DNA from 3 places in the [Enterobacter] lignolyticus SCF1 genome. Region 1 is predicted to be linked to each of the others. Evidence: riboswitches for the same ligand, from Rfam matches in the RefSeq annotation. Region 1 holds a riboswitch; each other region holds the start of a gene.
The links. Region 1 has a riboswitch for thiamine pyrophosphate ahead of thiM (hydroxyethylthiazole kinase). Riboswitches for the same ligand answer to the same signal wherever they lie in the genome.

Region 1 (10,102 bases):
CAAAGGCAATATCCAGCGTCTGGTGGCCTCGCTGGCGCAGAGCCAGCGGCTGACGCTGGATATCCGCTACCATGTGGATTATATCGAAACCCTGTACGGGCTGGTGCGCTCCCGGCTGGCGGTGGCGATTCTGCCGCAGCTCTATACCACCCACCTGTGCGACCCGCAGCTCAGGGTGGTGCAGCTCCAGCAGCCCGCGATGATGCGCACGGTGGCGCTGATGCGCAGCCCCCAGCCCCTGCCGCCGATGATTGAGGCCTGCTTCGACCTGCTGCGCCAGTCGCTGCGGGGCGCGCTTTAGGGCAGGTGCTTTATCAGCACATCCACCGACAGGTGGTTGATATAGTCCATCGAGTGCGATGCCAGCACGCCCAGCAGGCGGTTGTGGTGCCCGGCGATCACCAGATCGATCTGCCGCTGCCGCACGCATTTTTCGACGTCGTCAAAGCGGCGGGTGGTGACCAGATCCAGCGTTTGTACCGGCACATCGACGGAGGCGACAAGCTCGCTCAGCAGCGCTTTGGCGCTGATGACATCCTCAGAAACCACATCATCCATCAGGCTGTCGGAGATATAGTTCATGGCGCGGTAGTCGGTGCTGACGTGCGCGACGGTGATCGTCATCGGGTTTTGCTGCGCCAGACGCGCGGCGTGGGCCAGCAGCGGGATGCCGTCGAGGCTGTTGTTGATGAGGACTAAAGCGTGGTGATAGACGGGCATATGAACCTCGTGTGCAAACGCCATTACCGGATATAAGGATAGTGTGAACCCACCGCGCCGGGTTATCAATCCGGCGGGTATTATTTACGGCTTATTTATAAGCGCCAGCGTAATCTATATGTGATTTTTACACTTCATCGGCGCGCTTTGCTATAGCATTTTGATATCGCCGTCAGGCATACCAAAAGATGATGACATGAACCCGATACAGCGCTCTTCTTTTTTTAAAAATACCCCTCGCGTTTTGCATGGAAATAATGATGAGCTCCTCGATGATGGTCAGAAAATATGGCTGGCAGCGGGGGGTATTGCGGTGAGCCATAATGATTTCCAGCAGGAAGTGAAAGACTATTTAAAAAAGTATCCGGCCACGCGTTATATCGATATTTATTTGCATGACATCAACGGGAATGTCCGGGGGAAAAGGGTTACCCGCGATGCGCTGGCGTCGCTGGGGAGCGGCTGCTATTTCCCGCTGTCCGTGTACGCCATGGACAGCGACGGCGGCGTGGTGAACTTCAGCGAAGCCGCCGGAATGAGCGAAGAGCCGGACTGCCTGTGTCTGCCGGTGAAGGGCTCACTGCGGCCCTGCGCCCGCGAACCCGAGCATCACGCGCAGCTGCTGCTGACGATGAAGCAGACCGACGGCTCGCCCTGCCAGCTGGAACCGCGGGCCATCCTGTCGCGCATCCTCGGGCTGCTGCACGCCCGCGACATCTATCCGGTCATTGCCGCCGAGATGGAGTTTTACCTTACCTCCGTGCGGCAGGGGGCGCACCATAGCGGCGGCTTCCATCTGGATATGCCGCAGCAGCATCAGCGATTCATCGATGCGCTTGAACAGCTGAGCCGGTCGCAGCATCTGGAGGTCACGGGGCTGGTTGCCGAGGCGGAAAGCGACCAGTTCGAGCTCAACCTTGCCCATAGCGATGAGGTCGTGAAGGTCTGCGATAACGTGCTCACGCTCAGACGTATGACGCGGCTGCTGGCGGAGAAGCAGGCGCTGAAGGCCAGCTTTATGGCTAAACCTTTTTCGGCGCAGGCGGGAAGCGGCATGCATTTCCACGTCAGCCTTAACGATGCGCGCGGTCACAATTTGTTTTGTTCGCCGACGAATGCCCCAAACCTGACGCTGCGCCGCAGCCTGGCCGGGCTGCTTACGCTCATGCCGGCCAGCATGACGATTGTGGCGCCGCACGTGAACTCCTTTCGCCGCCTGCGTAAAAGTTTAACCGAGGCGCTGTTTAACGACTGGGGCTACAACACCCGCAATGCGGCGCTGCGCATTCCCTGCTCCAGCGACGCCAGCCGCCGGATTGAATACCGGCTGGCGGGGGCCGACGCTAATCCCTATCTGGTGGTGGCGGTCATTCTGCTCGGCGTGCTGTACGGACTCGATAACGACAGCGCGGAGGCGCCGCCCGCGGCGCAATCTTCCCTGCCGCTCTTTCCGCTGCAGGCGATGCAGCAGTTCCGGCAGTGCGAATACCTCACCGCCGGTCTCGGGGAGGCTTTTTCGCAGCTGTGGCTGGCCTGCCGCAGCCGCGAGCTCGCGCAGTTTGAGCGCCAGGTGACTCCCCTCGAATACGATATTGGCCAGTGAGGAAACGGTATGTCACGTCTGATTATGCTTGCCAGCCGCTGCGCGGCTGAAAAAACGGATGCGTGCGATCTTCTTGACGACGCGATTAACGATATATTACGTAAACACCCCGGCGTAAAAATGGGCTGGAACGGAAAAATTAATCCGGGGAAAAAGAAGCGCGGCTGCAGCCAGTATCAGGATAATGGCTCAACGTTCTGTAGCTGGGATATATCGCCTAACGAATACGACAACTATTATCACGGCTATGTCCATAAAACGATGTGGCCAATATTTCATAACCGACCGGATCTTGCGGTATATCGCAAAGAGTACTTTATTACCTATAAAAATTATAACCAGGCGGTCGCCGACATGCTGGCGGAACAACTCTGTGATGAAGATGCGGTCTGGGTGCTGGATTACCATCATATTGCCGTCGGGCAGCGGCTTAAAGAGGATGGATATTTAAACCGCTGCGGCTTCTTTTTCCAGCAGCCGTTTCCGCCGGGCGACGTGTTCCGCTCTCTGCCCGAGCACGACTGGATGATTCAGGCTCTGTGCCATTACGACCTGATAGGCTTTCAGTCCGCAGCCGACGCCAGTCACTTTATCTCCTACCTGTGCCGCTATTACCGCACCGAGCGGCTCAGCGATAGGATAATCAACGTTAACGGTCATCTGGTGTCTGTCGGCGTTTTTCCCTGCGGGATTGCCGGAACGCGACCGGAGCCGAAGAGGGCGAGCAGCGCGCTGGCGGACTATCGCCGCCGTATTATTATCAGCAACGACACCGTGACGGATATGAGCGGCATTCATTACCGGCTGGAGGCGATGCGCCGGTTTTTGAACCACTGGCCGCAATATATGCGCGACGTCAGCCTGCTGCAGATTTCCGACCCGGCGCAGGAGCATCCGCATTCCAGCCACGACTTGCACCATAAGCTCGAGCGCTTTTGCGGGGAGCTGAACGGACAATACGGAGATTTCAGCTGGTATCCGGTGAACTATATCCATAACGATCTCTGCTCGCGGGAGACGATGTATTCGCTCTACGCAAGGGCGGAGGTGGGGATGTTTACCTCGCTCTCGGAGGGGATGAACCTTGGGGCAAAAGCCTTTGTGCTGGCACAAAACCCGGAAAATCCCGGCGTGCTGGTGCTGTCGCAGTTCTCCGGCACCTCGCAGCAGCTGCGCGATGCGGTGATCGTCAATCCGTATGATGCCGATGAAACAGCGCAGGCGCTGCACTCGGCGTTGACCATGCCGCTGCATGAGCGTAAGCGTCGTCATCTGAAGCTACTGGAAACGCTCAGGCGACAGGATAATCACTGGTGGTATCAGGCGTTTCGTACCGCTCTTGAACACCCCGATTCCGACGTCGGCGCGCCTCGGATAGCGTATCACCGCGTTTTCGCCGGCAGGTCGCTGTACTGAGCGGGGCGATACTTCGTCGGCTGACGAAGTATCGTTTTCTGCGGCCATTATGCTTTGTTTACATCACCCATTGCCGGAGGAAGTAAACAATGATCGCTGTACTTTTTGAAGCCGAGGTCAATGCGTCAAATCAGGCCCGCTATCTGTCGCTGGCCGCAGAGCTTAAGCCCCTGCTCTCTGACGTGGAGGGCTTTATCGCCATTGAACGCTTTCAGAGCCTGACCACGCCGGGGAAAATCCTGTCGCTTTCCTGGTGGCGGGACGAACAGGCCGTGGTGACGTGGCGGGAGAACGTTCTGCATAAAGCGGCGCAGGAAGAGGGAAAGCGCACGCTTTTTACGCGCTATCGCATTCGTATTGCAACGGTACTCAGAGAATATCAGTCAGCTATGGGGGGAGAATAAGCGATGTATGATGTCCATGTGATACTGAAAAACAGCCCGGGGCAGCTGGCGCTGCTGGGAACAACCCTCGGCGCTCATGGGGTCGGTCTTGAAGGCGGCGGCGTGTTTAGCGTCGGCGAGGTATCTCATGCGCATTTTCTCGTTGAGGACGGGATGAAAGCGCGCGAGGTGCTTATGGCCGCCGGGGTTGAGGTCATCGCGGTTTGTGAGCCGATTATCCGCAAACTTCGGCAAGCGCGTCCGGGAGAGCTTGGCGAAATTGCCGCAGTGCTTGCAAAAAACGGTGTTAATATCCTGACGCAGTACAGCGATCATGCAAATCACCTTATTCTTATCACCGACAATGTGCAGAAAGCCCGCGAGGTGACTCAGCGCTGGGCCAGCGTGGACCAATAATTATGCATAAGCATTCCGATGACGTTGAATCCCAGGTATCACAGGAGCGCGCGCTCGCCGGGCTCGCTTTTGCCATGTCTGACGTCTCTCGGATGAAAATGCTGTGCGCGCTGATGGACGGCAGGGCGTGGACCGCGACGGAGCTTGCCGTAGCGGCGGATATTGCGCCCTCAACGGCCAGCGCGCACCTGTGTAAACTCGTCGACAGCCGCCTCATCGTCGGTCTTTCGCAGGGCCGACACCGCTATTTTCGGCTTACCGGCCGCGACGTTGCCGGTTTGCTGGAGCAAATGATGGGGCTGACATGGCAGGCGACAGCGCATTGCAGCACGCCCGTTTCGTTACGCAAAGCGCGTACCTGTTACGATCATCTTGCCGGTGAAGTCGCGGTGGCCATTTTTGATTTTTTGCTGCGCGAGGCGTGGGTCGCCGACGACGGCGAGGCGTTAACCCCCAAAGGCGTGGCGGGGTTTACCCGGATGGGCGTGACGCTCAGCGAGAGCGTGCGACGCAAACCGTGTTCAGCCTGTCTGGACTGGAGCGAGCGCCGTTTTCATCTTGGCGGAATGGCCGGTGCGGCGCTATTGCTGCACGTCGAACAAAAGGGCTGGATCGCCCGTACGCCCGGATATCGCGAAGTGCGCATCACTTCAGTCGGTCAACTGGCGTTCAGGCGCTATTTTGAGGTGGATTGTTAAGCGTGATGCGACGGCCCTGAACCGCGCTTGTAATCCCTGACTGCTTCCCGTACTCTGCCTGCGGGATAACAAATCCCATGATGACTCGGGGTGCCCTTCCTTGTGAAGGCTGAGAAATACCCGTACCACCTGATCTGGATAATGCCAGCGTAGGGAAGTCAGAGACCAACACATGGTTATCGCTTCTTCACGGCCTGGCAGGAGCAAACCATGCAAGCTGACCTGCTTAGTCCCGCGCAACTCGCGCACGTCCGCCATCTGTTTCACACCCATTCGCCGCTCGTTCACTGCATGACTAACGACGTGGTGCAAACCTTTACCGCTAACGTGCTGCTGGCGATCGGCGCTTCGCCGGCGATGGTTATCGATGATGACGAAGCCGCGCAGTTCGCCGCCGTTGCCGACGCGCTGCTGATAAACGTCGGTACGCTTACCCGGGACCGGGCGCAGGCGATGCGTGCGGCGGTGAACAGCGCGTACGCTCAGGGCAAACCCTGGGTGCTTGACCCGGTGGCGGTCGGGGCGCTAACGCTACGCAGCGATTTTTGCCGTGAGCTGCTGGCCCTGAAGCCGGCGGCCATTCGCGGCAACGCTTCGGAAATTCTGGCGCTGGCGGGGATGAGCCGCGGCGGGCGCGGGGTGGATACCACCGATGAAGCGGCAACCGCGCTACCGGCGGCGCAGGCGCTGGCGCGTCAGTGGGTGACGACCGTCGTCGTTACCGGCGAGGCGGATTACATCACCGACGGCGCGCGTACGACGAGGGTGACCGGCGGTGACCCGCTGATGACCCGGGTGGTCGGCACCGGCTGCGCTCTGTCCGCCGTGGTGGCCGCAAGCCTTGCGCTGCCGGGCGACCGTCTGGATAACGTTGCCGCCGCCTGCGGCATGATGAAGCAGGCGGGGAGCGTGGCGACGGCAAACGGTCGCGGGCCGGGAAGCTTCGTCGCCGCGTTTGTCGACGCACTGTATGCGGAGGTGCAGGCATGACGCGCATTAATGCCCTGACCATCGCCGGTACGGACCCCAGCGGCGGCGCCGGTATCCAGGCGGATCTGAAAACCTTTTCGGCGCTGGGGGCCTACGGCTGCTCGGCGATCACCGCGCTGGTGGCGCAAAATACCCGCGGCGTGCAGTCGGTATACCGTATCGAACCCGATTTTGTCGCCGCGCAGCTGGATTCAGTGCTGAGCGACGTGCGCATCGATACCACCAAAATCGGCATGCTGGCAGAAACGGATATCGTCGAGGTCGTGGCGGAGCGTCTTGCCCGTTATCAGATCCGTAACGTGGTGCTGGATACGGTGATGCTGGCTAAAAGCGGCGATCCGCTGCTTTCCGCCTCCGCCGTGGAGACCCTGCGCCGCCGTCTGCTGCCGCAGGTGTCGCTGATTACGCCGAACCTGCCGGAGGCGGCGGCGCTGCTGGCGGCGCCGCACGCCCGCAGCGAGCAGGAGATGCTGGAGCAGGGGCGCGCGCTGCTCGGGTTCGGCTGCGGCGCCGTGCTGATGAAGGGCGGTCATCTGGAGGATGCCGAAAGTCCCGACTGGCTGTTTACGCCGCAGGGCGAATACCGGTTCACCGCGCCGCGCGTGCCGACCAAAAACACCCACGGCACCGGTTGCACGCTGTCGGCGGCGCTGGCGGCGCTGCGTCCGCGCTATCGCAGCTGGCAGGAAACGGTGCCGGAGGCCAAGGCCTGGCTCTCTGCCGCGCTGGCGCAGGCGGATACCCTTGAGGTCGGTCACGGTATTGGCCCTGTGCACCATTTCCACGCGTGGTGGTAGTATACTGGCAGGAGAATCTTGCCAGGAAAAGACCCGATGGAACAAGCGCATACCCGGCTTATCAGCCAACTGAACGAGCGCATTGCGGCGGCGGACAACACGCCGCTGTACCTTAAGTTTGCCGAAACGGTGAAAAACGCCGTGCGCAGCGGCTGGCTGGAGCACGGCAACATCCTGCCCGGCGAGCGCGATCTCAGCCAACTGACGGGCGTCTCGCGCATCACCGTGCGCAAAGCGATGCAGACGCTTGAGGATGAAGGCGTGGTCACCCGCGCGCGCGGGTACGGCACGCAGATCAACAATATCTTCGAGTATTCGCTGAAAGAGGCGCGGGGTTTTTCGCAGCAGGTGGTGCTGCGCGGTAAAAAGCCCGATACCCTGTGGGTGAATAAACGGGTGGTGGAATGCCCGGCGGAGGTGGCGGAACAGCTGGCCGTCGCGCCGCGCAGCGAGGTGTTCCTGCTCAAGCGTATTCGCTATGTGGATGAAGAGGCGGTATCGATTGAAGAGTCGTGGGTGCCGGCGCACCTGATTGCCGATGCGGAGGCTATCGGCATCTCGCTGTATGACTATTTTCGCAGCCAGCATATTTACCCGCAGCGCACGCGCTCAAGGGTGAGCGCGCGGATGCCGGATGCGGAGTTTCAGTCGCACATCAAAATGGATGAAAAAATCCCGGTGCTGGTGATAAAACAGGTCGCGCTCGATCAGCAGCAGCGACCCATTGAATACAGCATCAGCTACTGCCGCAGCGATTTATACGTGTTCGTGTGCGAGGAGTAGCTCCTCGCGCGTGGGCGCGCAGTCGCCGCCGCGGCGGCTGACCACCCAGGATGCCACCGCGTTGCCGAGCGTTACCGCATCGGCAAGCGTCCACCCGGCGGCAAGCCCTGCCAGTACCCCTCCGGCATGGCTGTCTCCTGCGCCGATGGTATCCACAACCGTAGTGGCGAACGGCGCGGCGAGCCCCTCCTCGTGTTCGCTGAAGTACCATGCGCCGTCTTTATCCTGACGCACGATGACCGGCGCCGCAAAGCGCGCCAGCCACGCCCGACCAAAGGCGGTTGTCCCGGCGGGCAGCTGCTCGCGTTCGGCGACAATCTCCGCTTCCTGGCGATTCAGCGTGACGATCGGTCGGCAGGCCATAATCCGGGCGAACAGCGCCGGGGAAATATCCGCAATCCGCGGGCCGAAATCGATAAGCGCGGTCATGCCGGGGTGCGACTCCAGCCAGCCGACCAGCAGCGGCGCGCAGGCCGCCGTAAGCTGGTAACCGGACAGATACACCAGCCCGTCGCTGGCCTCGGGCAGGCGCGCCAGCCAGTCGTCGCACCAGGCGTTTTCCACTCCGGTAAAGGACATAAACGTCCGCTCGCCGTCAGGCTCGACCAGCGCCAGACACCAGCCGTTGTCGCCGGCGTCGGTCTCAATCACGCTTTCAATGCCCTGACGGGCGAGGTTGTGGCGCACAATATCCGCCCAGACGCCCTGGCCGAGCGGCAGGGCGTTGCAGGCGCTGATGCCAAGACGCCTGAGCGCCACCGCCACGTTGAGCGCGCAGCCGCCGATGTTCACGCTCTGCTGCTGGAGTTCGATATCGCAGCCCCGCCACGGCAGCGCGTAAGCATCGGCGATGACGTCGATCACCGCCGAGCCGATCACCGTCACCGGGCGCTGCTGGCGCAGGTGGGCGAGTTTCCCGGCTAACATACCGCCTCCCGCTGCTGACGGAAGTGGAGCAGGGCGGCGGCATAGCGCTGGAAGTCCAGCTGATTGACCGCATCCAGCTCCTGCTTAAATTCGGGATTGATCCCGGCAATACCGTGGAGCGCGCCGCAGATGGCGGTCGCCATGGCGCCAATGGTATCGGTGTCGCCGCCGAGGTTGGCGCACAGGATGGCGCAGCGGTTCGGGTCGGTACCGGCAAGGTCGACCAGCGCCACCGCGCAGGCGACGGACTCCAGGGTGCTGGTGCCCGCGCCGACAAGCTGATACAGCTGCTCGCAGGCGGACTCTACGCCGTTGGCCTCGCGTACGGTTTTGATGGCCAGCTCAATGCGCAGCGCCAGCGAGGCGCTAAAGGTAGTAATCCGTTTTTCCTGAGCGTGGCGGGCGACGGCGGGCAGCGCGTCGACAATCTCCTGCCAGCCCGCGCCGTCAACCGCGCGCGATACCGCCCAGGCGATGACGACCGCGCCCGCCACGGCGAGATCGGATTTGTGCGTCGGGCTGGAGGCCAGCGCAACGGCGTCGATGAAGGCGTCGAGATCCCCGGTCGGCAGCATGCAGCCGAGCGGCGATACGCGCATCGCCGCGCCGTTGGTCACGCCGTTGTTCTCAAGCTCGCGCACCGGTTTACCGTCGCGGATGGCGTTGAGCGCAATTTTCGAAGTCGGGCCGAGCACGTTTTTGTTAAAGGCGTCGAATCCCTGCGCCCATTTCAGGATATGGCGGCCAATGACGTCCGGGACGATGTTGCCGTCGCACTCAATCAGCGCATCGGCAAGGCACAGCGCCATTGAGGTGTCGTCGGTGAACTCCGCGCGGCCAAAGTAGCAGGCCGCCGTGTTCTCCGCCGGGCCGGGCAAAAAGCGGTCTATCCAGCCGAAGTGGGCCTTCACCCGCGCTCTTGGCCATAGCTCCGATGGCATCCCCAGCGCGTCGCCAAGCGCCTGACCGTATAAGGCACCCAGAATTCGTTGTTCCTTCATTTTGCTTCCCCTTGTGCCAGCGTAGCGTCATTGATCGCCACAATCTCTTTATCCGATTCGCGGAACAGCAGCATGAACAGGACGGCGATAACGGCAATCATCACCGCGCCGAAGGTCCACATTCCCGCCCAGTTAAAGGTCAGTCCGTTCACCGGCTCTTTATATGCAAACATTTTTTCCATCATCACGCCGCCCAGGCGGTAGCCCAGCAGGCTGCCGAAGCCCTGGCAGCACAGCGTAATCAGCCCCTGCGCGGCGGTGCGCATATGAACCGGCGCCTTTTTATCGACATAAATGTACGCCGTGACGTAGTAGAAATCGTAGCTCACGCCGTGCAGCAGGATACCGAGGAACAGCAGGCCATAGG
Region 2 (10,102 bases), 2.0 Mb from region 1:
GCGCCGGTTTCACCAGCTCCAGCAGCTCGCTCACCACCCGGTTTAACCTGTCAGCCTCTTTGGCCATCACCCGCGCCAGCTCGTGCGGCTCGCCGCCTTCCGGCGTCCGTTCGGCGAAGTACTTCGCGATCCCTTTGATGGAGGAGAGCGGATTGCGGATCTCGTGCGCGACCCCGGCCGCCAGATGCCCGAGCGCCACCAGCTTCTCTTTACGGTTCATCGCCTCCTGCAGCTGCAGGCGGGAGCGCTGGTAGCGCTGGTACCAAAAAAAGGTCAGTATCGTCGCCAGCAGCACGGCGGCCAGCGCAAACAGAACAATCAGCGTATTACGCCATTCACGCGCCTGGGCGGCAACCAGATCGCGGGCGTCAAAGGCGATAAAAATCGCCTGGTACCCGGCGTCAGGCGGCAAAGCGGCGTTGCAGCGCGGCATCATATGTTTGCCTGACGCGTGGAGCGGCTGAAACTGCCGGTAGATCTCCAGCGCGGGCGTCGGTTCCGCATCATCTCCCGCAACGCTAACGCGCCGCCAGCGCTCCTGTTCATCCACAGTGAGTTCGCGCATCTCGCGCGGCGAATACAGCGTCTTCCCCACCTGGGCCGGATCGCTGTGGGTGATAATATTGCCCCCGGCATCCGTCACCGCGAACCACAGCACGCCGGGCTGGCCCGCCATCTCTTCCAGCAGCGTCTGCTGCTGCGCGTGATGCATCCGCATCCCCATACCAACGCGCGAGCCGGATTCCAGCGCGCGTATCAGCACGCTCCCCTTCTCCAGCAGCGTCTGCCGGGCGGCCGCGCTCTCCCGCCCGTAGTCCCGAATCACCATCACCGAGAACAGCGCCACCAGCAGCAGCACCACGGCAGGCAATGCGCCGCTCAGCCAGCGTGCCGCGCTGTCCTTATGCAGACGTATCATGCGCATACAAAATTCCTTTGCCATGTCGACTCCTTTTCCTGAGCAGAAATCATGCCACTTTTCTCTCCTGCTAAACCTGCCTCCGGACAATAACCCGCTGCCCGCGCGAGTAAAAATGACTCGTGGCGCCGACCCGGCGGGTCATTTTTACTCGCTTTCGCCGATGCCGCCGCGCCGATACGCCCGCAGGCCGCTGCTTTTACCGTTGGCACGGAAGATGCAATACCGCCAGTGAGATAACTGACTGGAGAATTACCATGAAACGGAATAAACAGACCGGACTGGCGCTGGTTGCGCTATCGCTGATGGCGCTTGCATCTACCCCAGCCCTCGCCAGAGACGGCTGGGGCAACCACGGCGGGATGTGGCAGCAGGGCGGCAGCCCGTTAACCACGGAGCAGCAGGCGGCGGCGCAAAAAATTCATGATGACTACTACGCGCAAACCAGCGCGCTGCGCCAGCAGCTGGCGTCCAAACGCTATGAATATAACGCGCTGCTCACCGCCAGCGCGCCGGACAGCGGTAAAATCAATGCGGTTGCTAAAGAGATGGCGTCGCTAAACCAGTCGCTGGACGAAAGCCGCGTTAAACGCGACCTCGCGCTGGCGCAGGCGGGCATACCTCGCGGCGGTATGGGTCACGGCGGGTGCGGCGGTCATATGGGCGGAATGGGTCACTGGTAAACCGCGCCCGCGTTAAAAGGTTTTTGCCTTCGGCTGCCAGGTGCAAAAGTCTTCATTCGCCACCAGCAGCAGCTGTGAACCTTCCGGCGCTTCCAGCCATGCCACGCTGAGCTCCACCGTGGAGTGGCTCTGGCGGCGCTCAATATGGCTTATCGCCTGACCGTCGAGGTCGGGCTTCACCGTCTGCCCTTCACAGGTAGTGACGGAGCCATCCTTATGCCAGCGCCCTTGATGCAGCATGACGCGCCCCTGACGCAGGGCATCGCTGGTCTGGCGAATCTGCTGGGCCTGATAGCGGTACAGGGCGATCTGGTCGTTGGAAAGCTGCTGCTTTTGGCCATCGACTTCACGCTGCATAAAGCTGAGATCGCCCCGGGAGTCGAAGCGCACCTTCACATGCTCCGGCGGTTTGCCGTAGATGTTGAGTTCGATGAGAGACAGGGTGTCGTCCTGCCAGCGATATTCGCTGAGGGACGTGTTTCCGCTATGCCACGGACTGAACGCGGCCAGCAGATGGGTTTCGCCGTCGCTGTCCTTACGCCAGATGCGCACAGCGCCTTCATTATCGGCATAGCCGCTGGCGGTAAACGGCGGCAGCGCGGACTGACGGCTACAGGCAGAGAGCAGCACGACGCCTGCCAGCACTAACGCACGGCGCCAGCCAGACAAAAGGGGCGAAACCGCCCCTTCGTTAAAACTGTTCGCTGCCACGCGGTCTTACTTAACGGCGTCTTTCAGTGCTTTACCAGAAACAAATGCCGGCACGTTAGCTGCGGCGATTTTGATTTCTTTACCGGTCTGCGGGTTGCGGCCAGTACGCTCAGCGCGGTGGTTCACTTTGAAGGTACCGAAACCAACCAGTTGTACAGCATCGCCTTCTTTCAGAGACTCAGTAATAGCAGCCAGGGTGGATTCCAGAGCAGCTTTTGCCTGTGCTTTAGACAGATCAGCCTTGTCCGCAATTACATCAATCAGTTGAGTCTTGTTCATAAGTTATCCTTACAATGTGTTTATCGCTTGCTAAGCATCGAGTGCGACGGAAATGCCTGAAAAGCACTCTCCTGCATACACGCACCGATAGCCACTTTTTTTCGCCCCCCAAATGTAGACCAGACGGGGGGCAGATGTGAAGCCTTCAGGCATGACAAATCAGGCGGTAAATCACGTTTTCTGGTCTCATTGCTCAAAAATTATACCGATATTGCTCTCGCCGGCCTCGCGAAGGTCTGCCCGCAGCCCTTTGATCAGCTCAATATCGCGTTCTTCGCAGTCGGCCAGAAGTCGGAATATTTCCCACTGAATGTCCCATTCCTGCTCTACGGCCGGGTTTTCTTTCAGCTCTTCATCGGTCATTTCCCGACCCGCCTGGGTCATTTCCAGCATGGCGACGGTGGTGATTGAGCTCTTGCTCACCTCCACGGCGTGTTCGAGGGTTTCACCGCTTAAACGGGAGTGGATCAGCTCGCTGAGCGCCACGCAGGCGTCGATCGCCGGATAGACCCCGTACATGTCGAAATCATCCGCGACGGGGATCGCCTCTTCCAGCTTCTCCAGCTGACTGTCGAAGTTGACCTTCGCGTCTTTCACCGTCAGCGTTTCCCAGACCAGATCGAGAATACGGCGATACAGCTGCCCGTCGGCAAACTCCGTTTGCTTGCAGAACATGGCGTAGTTCGGGTACATACGCTCGCACAGGCAGGCCATAAAGGTGACGTGCTGCCAGCTTTCCAGCTTCTCCAGGCGCAGATGAATCGGGTTTTGTAACATGATGAGATCTCAGAATCGGTAATTAGCGGAAGTGTACCTGAATCAGGGCTGAATTGCTTGCAGCCTGCGAAACGCCGGGCGCTCCGAGGCGACGGCGTCGGCCCAGCGCGTCGGCTCCGGCAGACGGTAGCCCCGCATGCAGCGCTGCACCCACGCCAGCGCGCTATCCTGGCTCACACGATGACCGGTAGAAACAAATAGCGGATTACAGCGCGCCTTGCTGCGCCACACCCAGGCCAGCGGTTCGCCTTTATCCAGCAGCGGCGCCAGCGCGCCGGGCTCCGCAGACAAAGGCTCAAACTTGCCGCACAGCCGCTTTTTCGCTACGCCAATCGTCGGCACATCCACCAGCAGCCCGAAGTGGCTGGCGACGCCCAGGCGCCGGGGGTGAGAAATACCGTGACCGTCGACGAACAGCAGATCCGGTTTTTGCGCAAGCTGCTCCCACGCCGCCAGCAGCGCGGGATACTCGCGAAAGGAGAGAAAACCGGGGATATATGGCATGGTGGTGGCGATGCGGGCGACTTTGTACTCCACCAGCTCAAGCGCCGGATAGCTCAGCACCACCATCGCCGCGCGGGTGATCTCTCCGCCCTGTTCGAACCCAACGTCCGCGCCGCCGATCCAGCGGGGCGGATCGACATCAAGCCGATCCTCGCGGATCACCGAGGATGCCAGGGTCTGCTGCTGCAGGCGAAGCGTCGCCAGATCCATATCGCGTCCTTACCGATGGTACTGCGCCGACAGGCGGTGTACCGCGTCGACAAACGCGCCCGCATGCTCCGGCAAAACATCCTGATGGATACCGTGCCCAAGGTTGAAAACATGGCCCTCGCCGTGACCAAAACCGGCGAGGATCGTGGACACCTCTTCCTCAATGCGCGCCGGCGGGGCGTACAGCATGGACGGGTCCATATTGCCCTGCAGCGCGACCTTATCGCCCACCCGACGGCGCGCGTCGGCGATGTCCGTCGTCCAGTCGAGGCCCAGCGCGTCGCACCCGGTCTCCGCCATTGCCTCCAGCCACTGCCCGCCGCCTTTAGTAAACAGCGTCACCGGCACCCGGCGGCCTTCATTTTCCCGCAGCAGGCCGTCGACGATTTTGTGCATGTAATAGAGTGAAAACTGCTGATAGTCGCGCCCGGTCAGCACACCGCCCCAGGTATCGAAAATCATCACCGACTGCGCGCCCGCGCGGATTTGCGCGTTCAGATACAGCGTGACGCTTTTCGCCAGCTTATCGAGCAGCAGGTGCAGCGCCTGCGGGTCGGCGTACATCATTTTCTTGATCACGGTGAACGCTTTGCTGCTGCCGCCTTCCACCATGTAGGTCGCCAGCGTCCACGGGCTGCCGGAAAAACCGATCAGCGGGACGTCGCCTTTCAGCTCGCGGCGAATGGTACGCACCGCGTTCATCACATAGCCAAGCTCCTGCTCCGGGTCGGGAACCGGCAGCTTTTCGACATCCGCTTTGCTGGCGATCGGCGAGGTGAAGCGCGGGCCTTCGCCAGCTTCAAAATAGAGGCCAAGCCCCATCGCATCAGGAACGGTCAGAATATCCGAAAAGAGGATCGCCGCATCAAGCTTATAGCGGCGCAGCGGCTGCAGCGTCACTTCGCAGGCCAGTTCCGCATTTTTGCACAGCGACATGAAATCGCCCGCCTGCGCCCTTGTCGCTTTGTATTCCGGCAGATAGCGGCCCGCCTGGCGCATCATCCACACCGGCGTGACATCAACAGGCTGGCGCAGCAGCGCACGCAGATAACGATCGTTCTTCAGTTCGGTCATGTTTGCAGTTCCTTTATGCGTCAGGCGGTCAGTGTACCATCACTCGTACTCTGCCCGACACATTGCCACCATATCTTCGATCAGGCGGCGCGCGACGGTGCCCGCCGGCGGCAGCAGCGGCAGACCGTCGAAGCGATACCAGTTCGCCTCCAGCAGCTCTTTCGGGTCGATAACGATGTCGCCGCTGTCGTATTCCGCCATAAAGGCGGTCATCAGCGACTGCGGGAACGGCCACGGCTGCGAGGTGACATAGCGCAGGTTCTTCACCCGAATGCCGCTCTCTTCCATCACTTCGCGCGCAACGGCCTGCTCAAGGGTTTCCCCGACCTCGACGAAGCCTGCCAGGACCGTGTGGACGCCGTTGCGATGGCGGGTATGCTGCGCCAGCAGAATCGAATCGTCCCGGCGGATAGCGACGATGATGCAGGGCGCGATTTGCGGGTAGTAGCGCTCGCGGCAGTGGCTGCACAGCAGGGCCCACTCGGTTTTGCTCGGCCGCATGGTATGGCCGCAATAGCCGCAGAATTTGTGGGAACGGTAGAACTCGGCGAGCTGCACGCCGCGACCGGCCAGCTGGAACAGGCCGACGTCCTGATCGAGCACCTGACGCACCGTGCCCATATCGTGACGGCGCGCCTGCTGCACGAGCCAGACAGGATCGCCCTGCCACTCGCCGATCCGCATTGCGGACTGCCCCGCAAGATCGAAATTTCCCGCTTCGCCGTATGGTATTTCACCGCGAGGAAGCCATAATTTTTGTTCGTGGCTGACGATCCACCAGCCGCGATCTAATTTTTCAATTATTCGATCCATGTCTATTGCACTACCTTCGCTTCACTGGCAACGTGTTTACATTATTTTTACATATTGGTCTGAGCAGTTTTCAATCTTAAACGTGCGGAGTCAATCATGCTAAACCAATTAGAAAGCCTGACAGAACGCGTGGGTGGAAATAATCACTTCATCGACCATTGGCTGCTGGTACGTAAACATCTGCTCGTCGCCTACTACAACCTGGTCGGCATTAAGCCGGGTAAAGGCTCATACATGCGCCTTAACGAAAAGGCGCTGGACGATTTTTGCCAAAGTCTGGTCGACTATCTCTCCGCCGGTCACTTCAATATTTATGAGCGCATTGTGGGTAAAATGGAAGGCGATAACCCACTTTTAGCCACCAACAAGATTTATCCGCTGCTGGAGGCCAATACCCAGCAGATCATGGATATCTATGATTCCAGCCTGGAAAACGCCATCGATGACGACAACTGCATGGCGTTCCAGAAGGCGCTTTCAAGCCTTGGCGAAGCGCTGGACGCCCGCTTTACGCTGGAAGACCGGCTTATTGTGCTGGCTTTTGATCACCGTCTTAAGGGCGGCGCCAATAACGCGGGCCATATTGCACGTCCGGCTTGAGATTTTAAGCGTTAACGCGTAGTTTACATACACTACCTCGCCATACGGGCGAGGGTTTATCTTGTCGGAGTGCCCAGTTGGGCTGAGACCGTTTATTCGGGATCCGCGGAACCTGATCAGGCTAATACCTGCGAAGGGAACAAGAGTAACACTGCTGCTGTATCGCCTTCTGGCGATCTCGCCTCTTGCTTCATCCGTCGTCTGACAAGCCACGTCCTTACTTTCTGGAATGAGCTATGTCTGCACAAAAACTGACCCGCCGCGAACAGCGCGCACAGGCCCAACGCTTTATCGATACGCTCGAAGGCACCGCCTTCCCGAACTCAAAACGTATTTACATTACCGGCTCTCAGACGGATATCCGCGTCCCGATGCGGGAAATTCAGCTTAGCCCAACGCTCATTGGCGGCAGCAAAGAGGATCCGCAGTTTGAAGATAACGAAGCGATCCCGGTGTATGACACCTCCGGCCCGTACGGCGATCCGGATATCGCGATCGACGTTCAGCAGGGGCTGGCAAAGCTGCGCCAGCCGTGGATTGCCGCTCGCAACGACAGCGAAGCGCTGACGGACCGCAGCTCTGCGTATACCAAAGCGCGCCTGGCGGATGACGGTCTCGATGAACTGCGCTTCACCGGCCTGCTGACGCCGCAGCGCGCCAAAGCGGGCAAACGCGTGACCCAGTTGCACTATGCCCGCCAGGGGATCGTCACGCCGGAGATGGAGTTTATCGCCATTCGTGAAAACATGGGCCGCGAGCGGATTCGAAGCCGAACGCTGCGCCACCAGCATCCTGGCGAAGGCTTCGGCGCCCGTCTGCCGGAGAATATCACCCCGGAATTCGTGTGTGACGAAGTGGCTGCCGGGCGCGCCATCATCCCCGCCAACATCAACCATCCAGAATCCGAACCGATGATCATCGGCCGTAACTTCCTGGTGAAGGTCAACGCCAATATCGGCAATTCAGCGGTCACATCGTCGATTGAAGAAGAGGTCGAAAAGCTGGTGTGGTCAACGCGCTGGGGCGCAGACACGGTGATGGACCTCTCCACCGGCCGCTACATCCACGAGACCCGCGAGTGGATCCTGCGCAACAGCCCGGTACCGATCGGCACCGTGCCGATCTACCAGGCGCTGGAGAAGGTCAATGGGATCGCCGAAGATCTCACCTGGGAGGCGTTTCGCGATACGCTGCTGGAGCAGGCCGAGCAGGGCGTGGACTACTTCACTATCCACGCGGGCGTGCTGCTGCGCTATGTGCCGATGACCGCCGGACGGCTGACCGGCATCGTCTCGCGCGGCGGTTCTATCATGGCGAAATGGTGTCTCTCGCATCACCAGGAGAATTTCCTCTACCAGCACTTCCGCGAAATTTGCGAAATCTGCGCCGCCTATGACGTTTCGCTGTCGCTGGGCGACGGTCTGCGTCCGGGCTCGATTCAGGATGCCAACGATGAAGCGCAGTTTGCCGAACTGCACACGCTGGGCGAACTGACCAAAATCGCCTGGGAGTACGACGTACAGGTGATGATTGAAGGCCCGGGTCACGTGCCGATGCAGATGATCCGCCGCAATATGACCGAAGAGCTGGAGCACTGCCACGAAGCGCCGTTCTACACCTTAGGACCGTTGACCACCGACATCGCGCCGGGCTACGACCACTTCACCTCCGGCATTGGCGCGGCGATGATCGGCTGGTTCGGCTGCGCCATGCTCTGCTACGTCACGCCGAAGGAGCACCTCGGCCTGCCGAATAAAGAGGATGTGAAGCAGGGGCTGATTACCTACAAGATTGCCGCCCACGCCGCCGACCTGGCGAAAGGCCATCCGGGCGCGCAGATTCGCGATAACGCGATGTCGAAAGCGCGCTTCGAATTCCGCTGGGAAGATCAGTTCAACCTGGCGCTCGACCCGTTCACCGCCCGCGCCTATCACGACGAAACCCTGCCGCAGGAATCCGGCAAAGTGGCCCACTTCTGCTCGATGTGCGGACCAAAATTCTGCTCGATGAAAATCAGCCAGGAAGTGCGCGATTACGCCGCGGCACAGACGATAGAAGTCGGCATGGCGGATATGTCGGAGAACTTCCGCGCCAGGGGCGGGGAAATTTATCTGCGTAAGGAGAAAGCCTGATGTACCAGCCCGATTTTCCGCCGGTGCCGTTTCGTTTAGGCCTGTATCCGGTGGTCGACAGCGTGGAATGGATTGCACGCCTGCTGGACGCAGGCGTACGCACCCTTCAGCTGCGCATCAAAGATAAGCGCGACGACGAGGTGGAAGCCGATGTCGTCGCGGCGATCGCGCTTGGCCGTCGCTACAACGCCCGGCTGTTCATTAATGATTACTGGCGGCTGGCGATTAGCCATCAGGCCTACGGCGTGCACCTTGGCCAGGAGGATTTACAGACCACCGACCTGGCCGCTATTCGCGCCGCCGGTTTGCGCCTTGGCGTCTCCACCCATGACGATATGGAGATCGACGTGGCGCTGGCGGCGCGCCCCTCCTATATCGCGCTCGGCCACGTCTTCCCGACGCGGACCAAGCAGATGCCCTCTGCGCCGCAGGGGCTGGAGCAGCTTACGCGGCACATTACGCGGCTGGCGAATTACCCGACCGTCGCCATCGGAGGCATCAGCCTTGAGCGCACGCCGTCGGTCCTGGCGACCGGCGTCGGCAGCGTCGCGGTGGTCAGCGCCATTACCCAGGCGGCGGACTGGCAGCTGGCCACCGCGCAGCTGCTTGATATGGCGGGGGCAGGCAATGAATGACGCCGACTTTATGCGCTATAGCCGACAGCTTCTGCTGGAGGACATCGCCATCGACGGGCAAGAAAGGCTGCTCGCCAGCCGGGTGCTAATTGTTGGGCTCGGCGGGTTGGGATCGCCCGCCGCGCTGTATCTGGCGGGCGCCGGGGTCGGCACGCTGGTCCTGGCGGACGACGACGACGTACACCTGAGCAATCTGCAGCGCCAAATTTTGTTTACCGCTGATGACATAAATCAGCCGAAATCACAGGCCACCCGGGCGCGCCTGTCCCGTCTGAATCCCGGCATTTCGCTGATTGCGCTCCAGGAGCGCCTCGTTGGGGAAGCGCTGGCCCGCGAGGTCGCACGCGCCGACGTTGTGCTCGACTGCACGGACAACATGGCGACGCGCCAGGCGATAAATGCCGCCTGCGTGAAAACGGACACGCCGCTGATTACCGCCAGCGCCGTCGGCTTCGGCGGCCAGATGATGGTGCTGACACCGCCCTGGACGCACGGCTGCTACCGCTGCCTGTGGCCGGACGATGCCGAACCGGAGCGCAACTGCCGTACCGCCGGAGTCGTGGGTCCGGTGGTCGGGGTCATGGGTGCGCTCCAGGCGCTGGAAACCATTAAGCTGCTCTGCGGCATGGAGACACAGCATGACGCGCTGCGCCTGTTTGACGCCCGCGCCAACAGCTGGCGCACCCTGATGCTCAGGCGCGCCGACGGCTGTCCGGTATGCGGAGGCCAGCATGAGAATCATCGTTAACGAGGAGAGCGTGGAGT
Region 3 (10,102 bases), 2.2 Mb from region 1:
AATTTAATCTGCGCGGCGACCTTATCGCCGTCGGTGACCGCCACTTCGCGCATGTTGTCGCCAAAACGCACCACCTTCAGGTGGCGGGTATCCTGAGCCGACACCGCCTGACGCATCCAGGCGCCGATGCGCTGCTGCGCCTGCGGGTCCTGCCAGTGGCCGGTGACCACGCTGTGGTTCAGGCGCATGCGCGCGCCGATGAAGCCGAATTCGCGGCCGCCGTGCGCGGTCTGATTCAGGTTCATAAAGTCCATGTCGATGCTGTCCCACGGCAGCGCGGCGTTAAACTGGGTGTGGAACTGCAGCAGCGGCTTATTGAGGATGTTCAGGCCGTTAATCCACATTTTCGCCGGCGAGAAGGTGTGCAGCCACACTACCAGCCCCGCGCATTTGTCGCTGTAGCTGGCATCCCGGCAGATATGGGTAATTTCATCCGGTGTGGTGCCAAGCGGCTTCAGGACCAGCCTGCAGGGCAGCTTGCCTTCCGCGTTCAGGGCATTCACCACGTGTTCCGCGTGCTGGGTAACCTGATGCAGCGCCTCAGGGCCGTACAGATGCTGACTGCCAATGACAAACCACACTTCATAGTCGTTAAAAATCGTCATGTTCCTGTCCTTAATGAGTCTGCGCGGTCGGCGCGGCGTCGGGGAGGTAATGCTGCTCTGCGCTGTTCGCCCACTGCAGATAGCGCTGGTAAAGCGGTTCAAAGCGCTGCGCCTGTGCGGGGCAGGGCTGCAGGGTGCTTTCGATTCGGCTGGCCATCTTCTGCTGCGCGGCGGGGATATCGGCGTGAACCCCGGCGGCGACGGCGGCGAAAATTGCGGCGCCCAGCGCGCAGCACTGATCGGAGGCGACAATCTGCAGCGGCCGGTTGAGCACGTCGCAGCAGGCCTGCATGATGACCGGGTTTTTACGGGCAATGCCGCCCAGCGCCATCACGCCGTCGACGGCGATTTCCTGCCGGGTAAAGCACTCCATGATGGCGCGGGCGCCAAACGCCGTCGCGGCGATCAGCCCGCCGAACAGGGCCGGAGCGTCCGTCGCCAGGTTAAGGTCGGTAATCACGCCCTTCAGCCGCTGGTTTGCGTTGGGGGTGCGGCGGCCGTTAAACCAGTCGAGCGCTACCGGCAGATGCGCCAGCGACGGATTATTGGCCCAGGCCTCGGTGAGGGCGGGCAGCAGCTGTTTCTGGCTGGCTTTGATGGGGGCAGCGAGCTCCGGATGCTGGGCGAGCAGCTGCTCAAGCGGCCAGCCAAGAAGACGACCAAACCAGGCGTAGATATCGCCAAAGGCCGACTGCCCGGCCTCCAGCCCGATAAAGTCCGGTACGACGCTACCGTCCACCTGTCCGCAAATTCCCTGAACCGCCCGCCCGCCGACGCTGGCCCTGTCGGCGATCAGAATGTCGCAGGTCGAGGTGCCGATGACCTTTACCAGCGTGTTCGGCTGGGCGCCTGCGCCGACGGCGCCCATATGGCAGTCGAACGCGCCGCCGGAAATCACTACCGTTTCCGGTAACCCAAGGCGCTGCGCCCACTCGGCGCACAGGGTGCCGACCGGCACATCGGCGGTCCAGGTATCGGTAAACAGCGGGTAGTCGAGATGCTGGTTAATCAGCGGGTCCAGGCGGTCAAAGAAGCTGGCCGGGGGCAGGCCGCCCCAGCCGTCGTGCCACAGGGCTTTGTGCCCGGCGCTGCAGCGGCCGCGGCGAATATCCTGCGGGCGGGTGGTGCCGGAAAGCAGCGCCGGAACCCAGTCGCACAGCTCAATCCAGGAGACGGCGGCGCGCGCCACCTGGCTATCCTGGCGGGTGATATGGAGAATTTTCGCCCAGAACCACTCGCTGGAGTAAACGCCGCCGATATAGCGTGAGTAGTCCGCCTGGCCCGGCTGGTGGCACAGGCGGGTGATCGCTTCTGCTTCGTCAACCGCCGTATGATCCTTCCACAGCACAAACATGGCGTTGGGGTTCTCGGCGAACTCCGGGCGCAGCGCCAGCACATTGCCGTGTTCATCAATGGGCGCTGGCGTTGAGCCGGTGCTGTCGACGCCGATGCCAATGACGCTGGCGCGTCCGGCGTCGCCCAGTTCGCCGAGCACCTGCGCCAGCGCTGCCTCCATCGCCTCAATGTAATCAAGCGGGTGATGGCGGAACCGGTTGTTGGGCGCATCGCAAAAGCGGCCCTCCTGCCAGCGGGGATACTCTTCTACGGCGGTCGCCATCTCCTGGCCGGTGGCGCAATCCACCGCCAGCGCCCGCACCGAGTCACTGCCAAAATCGAGGCCTATCGCTATTGCCATGCTGGTTGCTCCCTACTAAAACGGACATGCAGCAACAGTAGATTTCAGCGGAAAAAAGCGTCAGGTTTGAACCGCTAATCTTATGGACGATATTGCTGTGACAAGGCAAAGTGTGACGCCGTGCAAATATTCTTTCAGGCTACTTTTGCCTTTTACGCTTCGCTGGCAATATGGACAATTGATTTCCCCTGAGCGTGATGATGGAGACTTTTCATGGCTGAAACGCAAAATGATCCTCTGTTGCCTGGCTACTCATTTAATGCCCATCTGGTGGCGGGATTAACGCCGATCGAGGCCGACGGCTATCTCGATTTTTTCATCGACCGGCCGCTGGGTATGAAGGGATATATTCTCAACCTGACCGTGCGCGGTGAGGGGGTTATCAACAATCAGGGGCATCAGTTCGTCTGCCGTCCCGGCGATATGGTGCTGTTTCCGCCGGGGGAAATTCACCACTATGGCCGCCATCCGCTGGCCGGCGAGTGGTATCACCAGTGGGTGTACTTCCGCCCGCGCGCCTACTGGCAAGAATGGCTGTCGTGGCCGACGCTGTTCGCGCAGACCGGGTTTTACCGCCCGGATGAAGCGCATCAGGCGCAGTTCGCCGGGCTGTTCGGGCAAATTATCGAGGCCGGACAGGGCGCCGGGCGCTATTCCGAGCTGCTGGCGATCAACCTGCTGGAACAGCTGCTGCTGCGGCGGGTGGAGGCCATCAATGAGTCCCTGCATCCGCCGATGGACAACCGCGTGCGCGACGCCTGCCAGTACATCAGCGACCATCTGGCGGACAGCCAGTTTGATATCGCCAGCGTCGCGCAGCACGTCTGCCTGTCTCCGTCGCGCCTGTCCCATCTTTTCCGCCAGCAGCTTGGCGTGAGCGTGCTGAGCTGGCGCGAAGACCAGCGTATCAGTCAGGCCAAGCTGCTGCTCAGCACCACCCGCATGCCGATCGCCAGCGTCGGGCGCAACGTCGGTTTTGAGGATCAGCTCTACTTTTCCCGCGTTTTTAAAAAATGCACCGGCGCCAGCCCCAGCGAATTCCGCGCGGGTGTTAGTAACGTGTGAAAAAAAAGTGAACCAGAAAGCCTGCTCCGGCATCGAACCTGTAAACTATTCAGACAATTGATGGCTTGACGGCATAGCCATCGCTCTGGAGAATCCCTGCTTCTTTTCGCCAACCGGACGCCTTATGCAAGCTTTGCTGGAACATTTTATCACCCAGTCGGTGATGTACTCGTTGATTGCGGTGGCGCTGGTCGCGTTTCTGGAATCACTGGCGCTGGTGGGGCTTATCCTGCCGGGCACCGTGATGATGGCGGCGCTCGGGGCGCTTATCGGCAGCGGCGACGTGAATTTCTGGCAGGCGTGGCTGGCGGGCATTATCGGCTGTCTGATGGGGGACTGGATCTCCTTCTGGCTCGGCTGGCGCTTTAAAAAGCCGCTGCACCGCTGGTCGTTCATGAAAAAGAACAAAGCGCTGCTCGATAAAACCGAGCATGCCCTGCATCAGCACAGCATGGTGACGATTCTGATTGGCCGTTTTGTCGGGCCGACGCGTCCGCTGGTGCCGATGGTCGCCGGGATGCTCGACCTGCCGGTCGCGAAATTCGTGCTGCCAAATATCATTGGCTGCCTGCTCTGGCCGCCGGTCTACTTTTTACCGGGGATCCTCGCCGGAGCGGCTATCGGCATTCCGGCGGACGCGCAGAGCGGCGGCTTTAAGTGGCTGCTGCTGCTGGCGGCGCTGCTGCTGTGGCTTGCCGTCTGGCTCTGCTGGCGCCTGTGGCGCAGCGGTAAATCCGGTATCGACAGGCTGACCCGCTATCTGCCCCGCGCCCGGCTGCTGTGGCTTTCGCCGCTGCTGCTCGGGCTGGCCGCGGCGGCGCTGGTGGCGCTGCTGCGCCACCCGCTCATGCCAGTGTATCTGGATATTTTAGGTAAGGTCGTCAGCCGCTGACGTCGTGTCACAGCCCAAGGAGCGGCGAGGCGCTGGCCTTACCGCTCAGCAGCTCGGCGGTGGGGCCATCCCAGGCGATGCGCCCGTCGGCCACTACCAGCGAGCGCGCGGCGATGCGTGCGGCGTCCTCGACGCTGTGGGACACCATCAGCAGCGTTAGCTGCTGGCGACGGCAAACGTCGCCGACCAGCTGCAGCATCTCCTGACGCAGCGCCGGGTCGAGCGCGGAAAACGGTTCATCCAACAGCAGCACCGGCTGCTCGCGCACCAGGCAGCGCGCCAGCGCCGCCCGCTGCCGCTGCCCGCCGGAAAGCTCCCCCGGCAGGCGCTCCAGCAGTTCGGTAATGTTCATCTGCGCGGCGATGGTCTCCAGCGCGCTCCGCTGCTGCGCGCTGAGCCGCAGTCCCGGCGTCATCCCCAGCCCGATATTCTGGCGAATGGTCAGATGGCTGAACAGGTTATTTTCCTGGAACAGCATCGATACCGGACGTTTTGACGGCGGGGTATGGGTATGATCCTCTCCCGCTATTGCCAGCGTGCCGCTGACCGGCGCCAGGAAACCGGCGATCAGGTTCAGCAGCGTGCTTTTCCCCGCGCCGCTGGGGCCGAGCACGGCAATCTGCTCGCCGGGGGCGGCGGCGAAGGTAAAGCGCATCGGCAAATGCTGATACAGCCAGGTGATATCATTGAGTTTTAGCATCGCGGCCCGGTAGTTTCTCGATCACGGTAAAAAGCAGGAAGCAGAGCAGCAGCAGCAGCAGCGCCGTTACGGCGCCGTCCTGGCTGCGGTAGGCGCCAATCTGCTGATAAAGATAGAAGGGCAGCGTGCGGAAGTCATCGTTGCCGAACAGCGCCACAACGCCGAAATCGCCAATCGACAGCACGCAGGCAAACGCCAGCGCCTGCGCCAGCGGCCGTCTGAGAGCGCGCAGCTCGACAATACGCAGGCGGTTGAATCCCTGCATGCCCAACGACTGGCACAGCGGGCCGTAGCGGGCGGTGATATCCCGCATGGGGGTTTCCAGCACCTTCAGCGCATAGGGGATAGCCATCAGCGCGTTGGTGAAGATGACGATGCCGTCAGCAGAGGCGGGGAGGCCAATGCTGTTGTTGAGCAGCAGGAAAAAACCGGTGGCCAGCACGATGCCGGGCATCGCCAGAATCAGCGTACCGCTAAGCTCCATGGCCTGTCCGGCCAGCGAATGCTGACGCGCGCGCAGCTCGCGGCTGCTCCACAACAGCATCATTGTGAGGAGCAGGCTGAGCAGCCCGGCGGCGATGGCGATGCGCAGCGAGGTCCAGAGCGCCCGCCAGAGCACCGGGCGCGAGAGCACCTCGGCCAGGCTGCCGTTAACGCCGTCGACCACCACCGCCAGCAGCGGCGGCAACAGCAGCAGCAGGGCGATAACGATCAGCGCGCCGTCGGCGATACGGCTGTGCAGGCGGTCGTCGGGATCGCGCCAGCCGCGGTGGTGGGTAAACCCCGGCGCCACCGATTTGCTCAGCCGCTGGCTGAGCAGCATCAGCCCGAGGCAGCACAGCATCTGGATGAGCGCCAGTATGGCCGCCCGTCCCGGATCGTAGTCAAAGCTGAGCGCCTGATAGATGGCCAGCTCAATGGTGGTGGCCTGCGGGCCGCCGCCGAGCGACAGCACCGTGGCGAAGCTGGCGAAACAGAGCATGAAAATGAGCGCCGCGACGGGCGGGAGCTGCCGCCGTATCCACGGCCATTCGACGAAGCGGAAGAAGCTGAAGCCGCGCATGCCGAGCTGGGCGGCCAGCTGCCGCTGCTCGCCGGGGATCTGCTCAAGCGCCTGCAGCAGCAGGCGCGTCGCCATCGGCATGTTGAAAAACACGTGGGCCAACAGGATGCCCTGCAGGCCATAGGGTGAAAACGTCCACTGCCAGCCGGCCGCGTGAAACAGCTGCGCCAGCCAGCCCTGGCGGCCATAGACGCTAAGGATGCCGAAAACGGCGACCAGCACCGGCAGAATCAGCGTCATCGCGCACAGCCGCAGCAGCGCCTGACGCCCAGGGAAACGGCGCCGGTAAAGGGCGCGGGCGAGGAAAATCGCCGGGACCACCGACAGCAGCGCCGACAAAAATGCCTGCCAGAAGGAAAAGCGCACCACGTGCCAGAGATAGCTGTCCTGCAGCAGCGCGCCCCATGCGGCTTCGGGCGCATTCAGCCATAGCGCCAGAAAGGCCGCCAGCGCGACGGCCACCATCAGCATGGCGACCGTCAGTCCCGGGATAAGCCAGCCGGCGATCAGTGGCTGGCGGCGCGAAGCCATGCGCTAATCCAGTTCTGGCGCTCGTGGTCAACCTGCTGCGGCGTATATTCCAGGGTTGTGGCGGGTTTGACCAGGCCGTTAAAGCCGTCCGGCAGCGCGACCTGGGTCACCGGGTACATCCAGTTGCCGGTCGGAATTGCCGTCTGGAAGGCCGGTGACACCATAAATTTCAGGAACTTTTCCGCCAGCTCCGGCTGCTTGCTGGCAGCGGTGCGGGCGGCGACCTCTACCTGCAGGTAGTGGCCTTCCTCGAAGTTGGCCGCCGCGTAGTTATCCTTCTTCTCTTCGATGATGTGGTAGGCCGGAGAGGTGGTATAGCTTAACACCAGGTCGCTTTCGCCTTTCAGGAACAGGCCGTAAGCCTCGCTCCAGCCCTTCGTGACGGTGACGGTTTTCGCGGCCAGCTTCTGCCAGGCGTCCGGCGCTTTGTCGCCGTAGACTTTTTGCATCCACAGCAGCAGGCCGAGACCCGGCGTGCTGGTGCGCGGATCTTCGTAAATCACGCGCCATTTCTGCTCGCTTTCAACCAGCTCTTTTAAGCTTTTCGGCGGGTTTTTGAGCTTGTTTTTGTCGTAAACAAACGCGAAGTAGCCGTAATCAAACGGTACGAAGGTGTCATTGTTCCAGCCGCCAGGCACGGTGACCGAGGAGGAGGGAACGCCGCTTTTTGCGAACAGCCCGGTATCGGTTGCCGCCTGCAGCAGGTTATTATCCAGCCCCAGCACGATATCCGCTTTGCTGTTTTTGCCCTCCATACGCAGGCGGTTGAGCAGCGATACGCCGTCTTCCAGCGCCACATACTTCAGCTCGCAGCCACAGTCGGCTTCAAACGCTTTTTTCACCGCAGGCCCCGGGCCCCAGTCGGCGGAGAAGGAATCGTAGGTATAGACGGTCAGAACAGGTTTAGCGAACACGGGCACGCTTACGAGCGCCAGCAACGGCAGGAGTTTTTTTAGCACTTTGCACCTCAGAAAATGGGTGGCAAAGGATTTTGAGTGAGCCTCAAATCCCTTCGCCGGCGTTATCCGGATCAGGTTCGACGGGTATCTTCTCAGCACGCATAGCCGTTGGCCTGCAGCACCCCGTTGAGAACGGCGCTATTGTAATAAGTTTGTAAGTTTTCAGGAAGCGTTATGGTTCCGGCGGCGCAAACCAGGCGGATTTAAAGTCAAACCAGCCAAGGGTGTTCATGCGCAGCCCGCGCATGCTGCGCTGTCCCTGGATCCTAAGCCAGTGGTGGATGAGCGGGACTATCGACTGCTGGGCGATAAGCTGCTGGCACCAGCCGGCGAGGTTCATGTCTCCGGCCTGCCAGCGGCTGGCGTCGGCCTGCCAGTCAAGCGGGATGCACTGCTGGATAAGCGGCACCTCATACAGCTGGGCGAAAAGAGAGAAATCCAGCGGCAGCGTGAAGTTTGCGCTGTTGAGCCACATATCGCTGCAGGCGTCGCCGCGATGCCACTCGTCGTAGTCCAGCTCCTGAATCTCCAGCCTGACCTGATGTTGCGCCAGCAGCCGCTGCATGATGACGGCAATATTGCGGTGTTCGAGGTGCTCCCGGTAATAGGTAATGGTCAGCGTTTCCAGCCCGGCGGGTTTTTCCCCCTTTTGCGGCCGGGCGTGGTGCCAGCGCGGCAGCAGACCGTAGGCCGGAAACCAGTAGCCCTGATACTGCTCATCGGCGTGATAGAGCAGGTTGGCGGGAGAGAGTATCTGGCTTACCCAGCGGCGCACCGCCGGGTGCACGCCTTTCGGCGTGCGGGCGTCGAACAGCAGGTAATAGCAGCCTTCTTCAAGACGGCTTTCAACCGCTTTTTCCTCGTCTTCCGTCGATCCTTCCAGCGTCAGGCCGCAGGTGACCTCTTCGCCGATTTCCGGCAGCACCCAGACGTTCACTTCGTCAATCAGCGCGCGATAGCCGAAGTAATCGTCAAAGGCGTGAATTTTCAGCTGGTTCAGGTTGTTGCGCGCCACCGCATAGGGGCCGGTGCCTACGGGCAGGCTGGCGAAGTGGTTCATCGACTCCCATTCGCGCGGCAGGATCATCGCCGGTACATAGCCCAGCAGCCACGGCAGCCAGCGGTCAGGTCTTGCCAGATGGATATCCAGCGTCCAGGCGGTGGGGGAGATGATGCGGGTGATGTGGCTGTACAGCGGCAGCGAATTAATGCGCTGTAGCGACGCGATCGCATCGTCCATATCCAGCTCGCGGCCGTGATGGAAATGAATGCCAGGACGCAGGTAAAAGCGCCAGTGCAGCGGCGAAATCTGCTGCCAGTGGTGGGCGATATCGGCTTCCAGTTCCCCGTTTTCCTCATTTATCCGCGTCAGGGCGCTGAAGATCTGCCGGGCGATGTGCGTTTCCGAGCGGCGAAGGGGCGTACCGGGCAGCAGATTGCGCATCGGGCGGTAGTAGAGCACGCGCAAAATATGCCGCCCCTGGCGAAAGCTTCTGCCCAGATGGGACACCAGCATCTGGCGTACCGCCGATTTATCGCCGACCAGCTGCACCAGCTGATCGATCCGGTCCTGCTCCAGCAGATCCTCCGCCCTCTGCTGCTGCAGCGCCAGCCCGGTATAGAGGAACGTCAGGCGCGACCGTTTACCGCGCCCGGCCTCCGCCTCCCAGGTCAGCCAGCCGCGCTCTTCCATAGTGTTGAGCAGCGTACGCATATGGCGGCGGGAACAGCTTAACAGCGCCGCCAGCTCGTTAAGGGTGGTTTCCTGGGCATGGCCATCGCAGCACTGCCACAGGCGGATGAACTGTTGTTGCAAGCGACCAGAAGACATAAAAGGGGAACTCCTGACGAAAACTCAGCAATTTATTAATCCCTATATTAAGCCAATAATCGTCTGCGATGAAGCGAGGAGGTGAATATGCAGAAGTCATCAACACACCGGTTTTATCAGCACTATTTTTTAGCGACGCAGGGAGCGTCATGGCTGGCCCGCCTGCTGGCAGGAGAGCGGCTGAAAATGCTCGAAGAACTGATGCAGTGGAACGTTACGGCTCCGACTTCTGAATCTCATTGATTTGCCTTAATCATGTGTGACTGAGTATTGGTGTATAACATCACCCGCCAGCAGATATTTTCTGCTGGCTTTTTTCGTTTTTTCCTCTGCTGATAGGGATAGCTCATGCTCTGGCTGATGACGATGGGACGACGTCTGAACGGCGTTTACGCGGCTTTTATGCTGGTCGCTTTCATGATGGGCGTGGCGGGCGCGCTGCAGGCGCCGACGCTGAGCCTGTTCTTGAGCCGGGAGGTCGGCGCGCAGCCCTTCTGGGTCGGGCTGTTTTATACCGTCAACGCCGTCGCCGGGATCGCGGTCAGCCTGTGGCTGGCGAAGCGCTCCGACCGCCGGGGCGATCGCCGTACGCTGATACTGTTTTGCTGCCTGATGGCGGTAGGCAACGCGCTGCTCTTCGCCTTCAACCGCCATTATCTGACGCTGCTCACCTGCGGCGTGCTGCTGGCGTCGCTGGCCAATACCGCTATGCCGCAGCTGTTCGCGCTGGCGCGCGAATATGCCGATAGCTCCGCGCGGG

Region 2: linked by a shared signal. The riboswitch ahead of thiC (phosphomethylpyrimidine synthase ThiC) and the one ahead of thiM (hydroxyethylthiazole kinase) in region 1 are both predicted to bind thiamine pyrophosphate.
Region 3: linked by a shared signal. The riboswitch ahead of thiB (thiamine ABC transporter substrate binding subunit) and the one ahead of thiM (hydroxyethylthiazole kinase) in region 1 are both predicted to bind thiamine pyrophosphate.

The regions. Positions count from the first base shown of each region.
Region 1 covers NC_014618.1:1,688,028-1,698,129, forward strand. Annotated here, with positions in the region: gene ENTCL_RS07915 (LysR family transcriptional regulator) at 1-301, shown strand, start outside; gene ENTCL_RS07920 (universal stress protein) at 298-720, opposite strand; gene ENTCL_RS07925 (glutamine synthetase family protein) at 1,034-2,323, shown strand; gene ENTCL_RS07930 (alpha,alpha-trehalose-phosphate synthase (UDP-forming)) at 2,333-3,739, shown strand; gene ENTCL_RS07935 (antibiotic biosynthesis monooxygenase family protein) at 3,829-4,143, shown strand; gene ENTCL_RS07940 (amino acid-binding protein) at 4,147-4,539, shown strand; gene ENTCL_RS07945 (ArsR/SmtB family transcription factor) at 4,542-5,237, shown strand; TPP riboswitch at 5,314-5,410, shown strand; gene thiM (hydroxyethylthiazole kinase) at 5,448-6,227, shown strand; gene thiD (bifunctional hydroxymethylpyrimidine kinase/phosphomethylpyrimidine kinase) at 6,224-7,024, shown strand; gene ENTCL_RS07960 (GntR family transcriptional regulator) at 7,061-7,807, shown strand; gene ENTCL_RS07965 (PfkB family carbohydrate kinase) at 7,781-8,734, opposite strand; gene ENTCL_RS07970 (ADP-ribosylglycohydrolase family protein) at 8,728-9,735, opposite strand; gene ENTCL_RS07975 (nucleoside permease) at 9,732-10,102, opposite strand, start outside.
Region 2 covers NC_014618.1:4,487,256-4,497,357, forward strand. Annotated here, with positions in the region: gene zraS (two-component system sensor histidine kinase ZraS) at 1-925, opposite strand, end outside; gene zraP (zinc resistance sensor/chaperone ZraP) at 1,177-1,602, shown strand; gene ENTCL_RS20790 (DUF1481 domain-containing protein) at 1,615-2,313, opposite strand; gene hupA (nucleoid-associated protein HU-alpha) at 2,320-2,592, opposite strand; gene ENTCL_RS20800 (YjaG family protein) at 2,779-3,369, opposite strand; gene nfi (deoxyribonuclease V) at 3,412-4,083, opposite strand; gene hemE (uroporphyrinogen decarboxylase) at 4,093-5,157, opposite strand; gene nudC (NAD(+) diphosphatase) at 5,197-5,970, opposite strand; gene ENTCL_RS20820 (Rsd/AlgQ family anti-sigma factor) at 6,067-6,570, shown strand; TPP riboswitch at 6,626-6,726, shown strand; gene thiC (phosphomethylpyrimidine synthase ThiC) at 6,807-8,702, shown strand; gene thiE (thiamine phosphate synthase) at 8,702-9,337, shown strand; gene ENTCL_RS20835 (HesA/MoeB/ThiF family protein) at 9,330-10,085, shown strand; gene thiS (sulfur carrier protein ThiS) at 10,069-10,102, shown strand, end outside.
Region 3 covers NC_014618.1:3,924,489-3,934,590, reverse strand. Annotated here, with positions in the region: gene araA (L-arabinose isomerase) at 1-605, opposite strand, end outside; gene araB (ribulokinase) at 616-2,301, opposite strand; gene araC (arabinose operon transcriptional regulator AraC) at 2,515-3,366, shown strand; gene ENTCL_RS18280 (DedA family protein) at 3,491-4,258, shown strand; gene thiQ (thiamine ABC transporter ATP-binding protein ThiQ) at 4,266-4,958, opposite strand; gene thiP (thiamine/thiamine pyrophosphate ABC transporter permease ThiP) at 4,942-6,552, opposite strand; gene thiB (thiamine ABC transporter substrate binding subunit) at 6,528-7,511, opposite strand; TPP riboswitch at 7,542-7,647, opposite strand; gene sgrR (HTH-type transcriptional regulator SgrR) at 7,684-9,342, opposite strand; gene sgrT (glucose uptake inhibitor SgrT) at 9,430-9,585, shown strand; gene ENTCL_RS18255 (sugar efflux transporter) at 9,691-10,102, shown strand, end outside.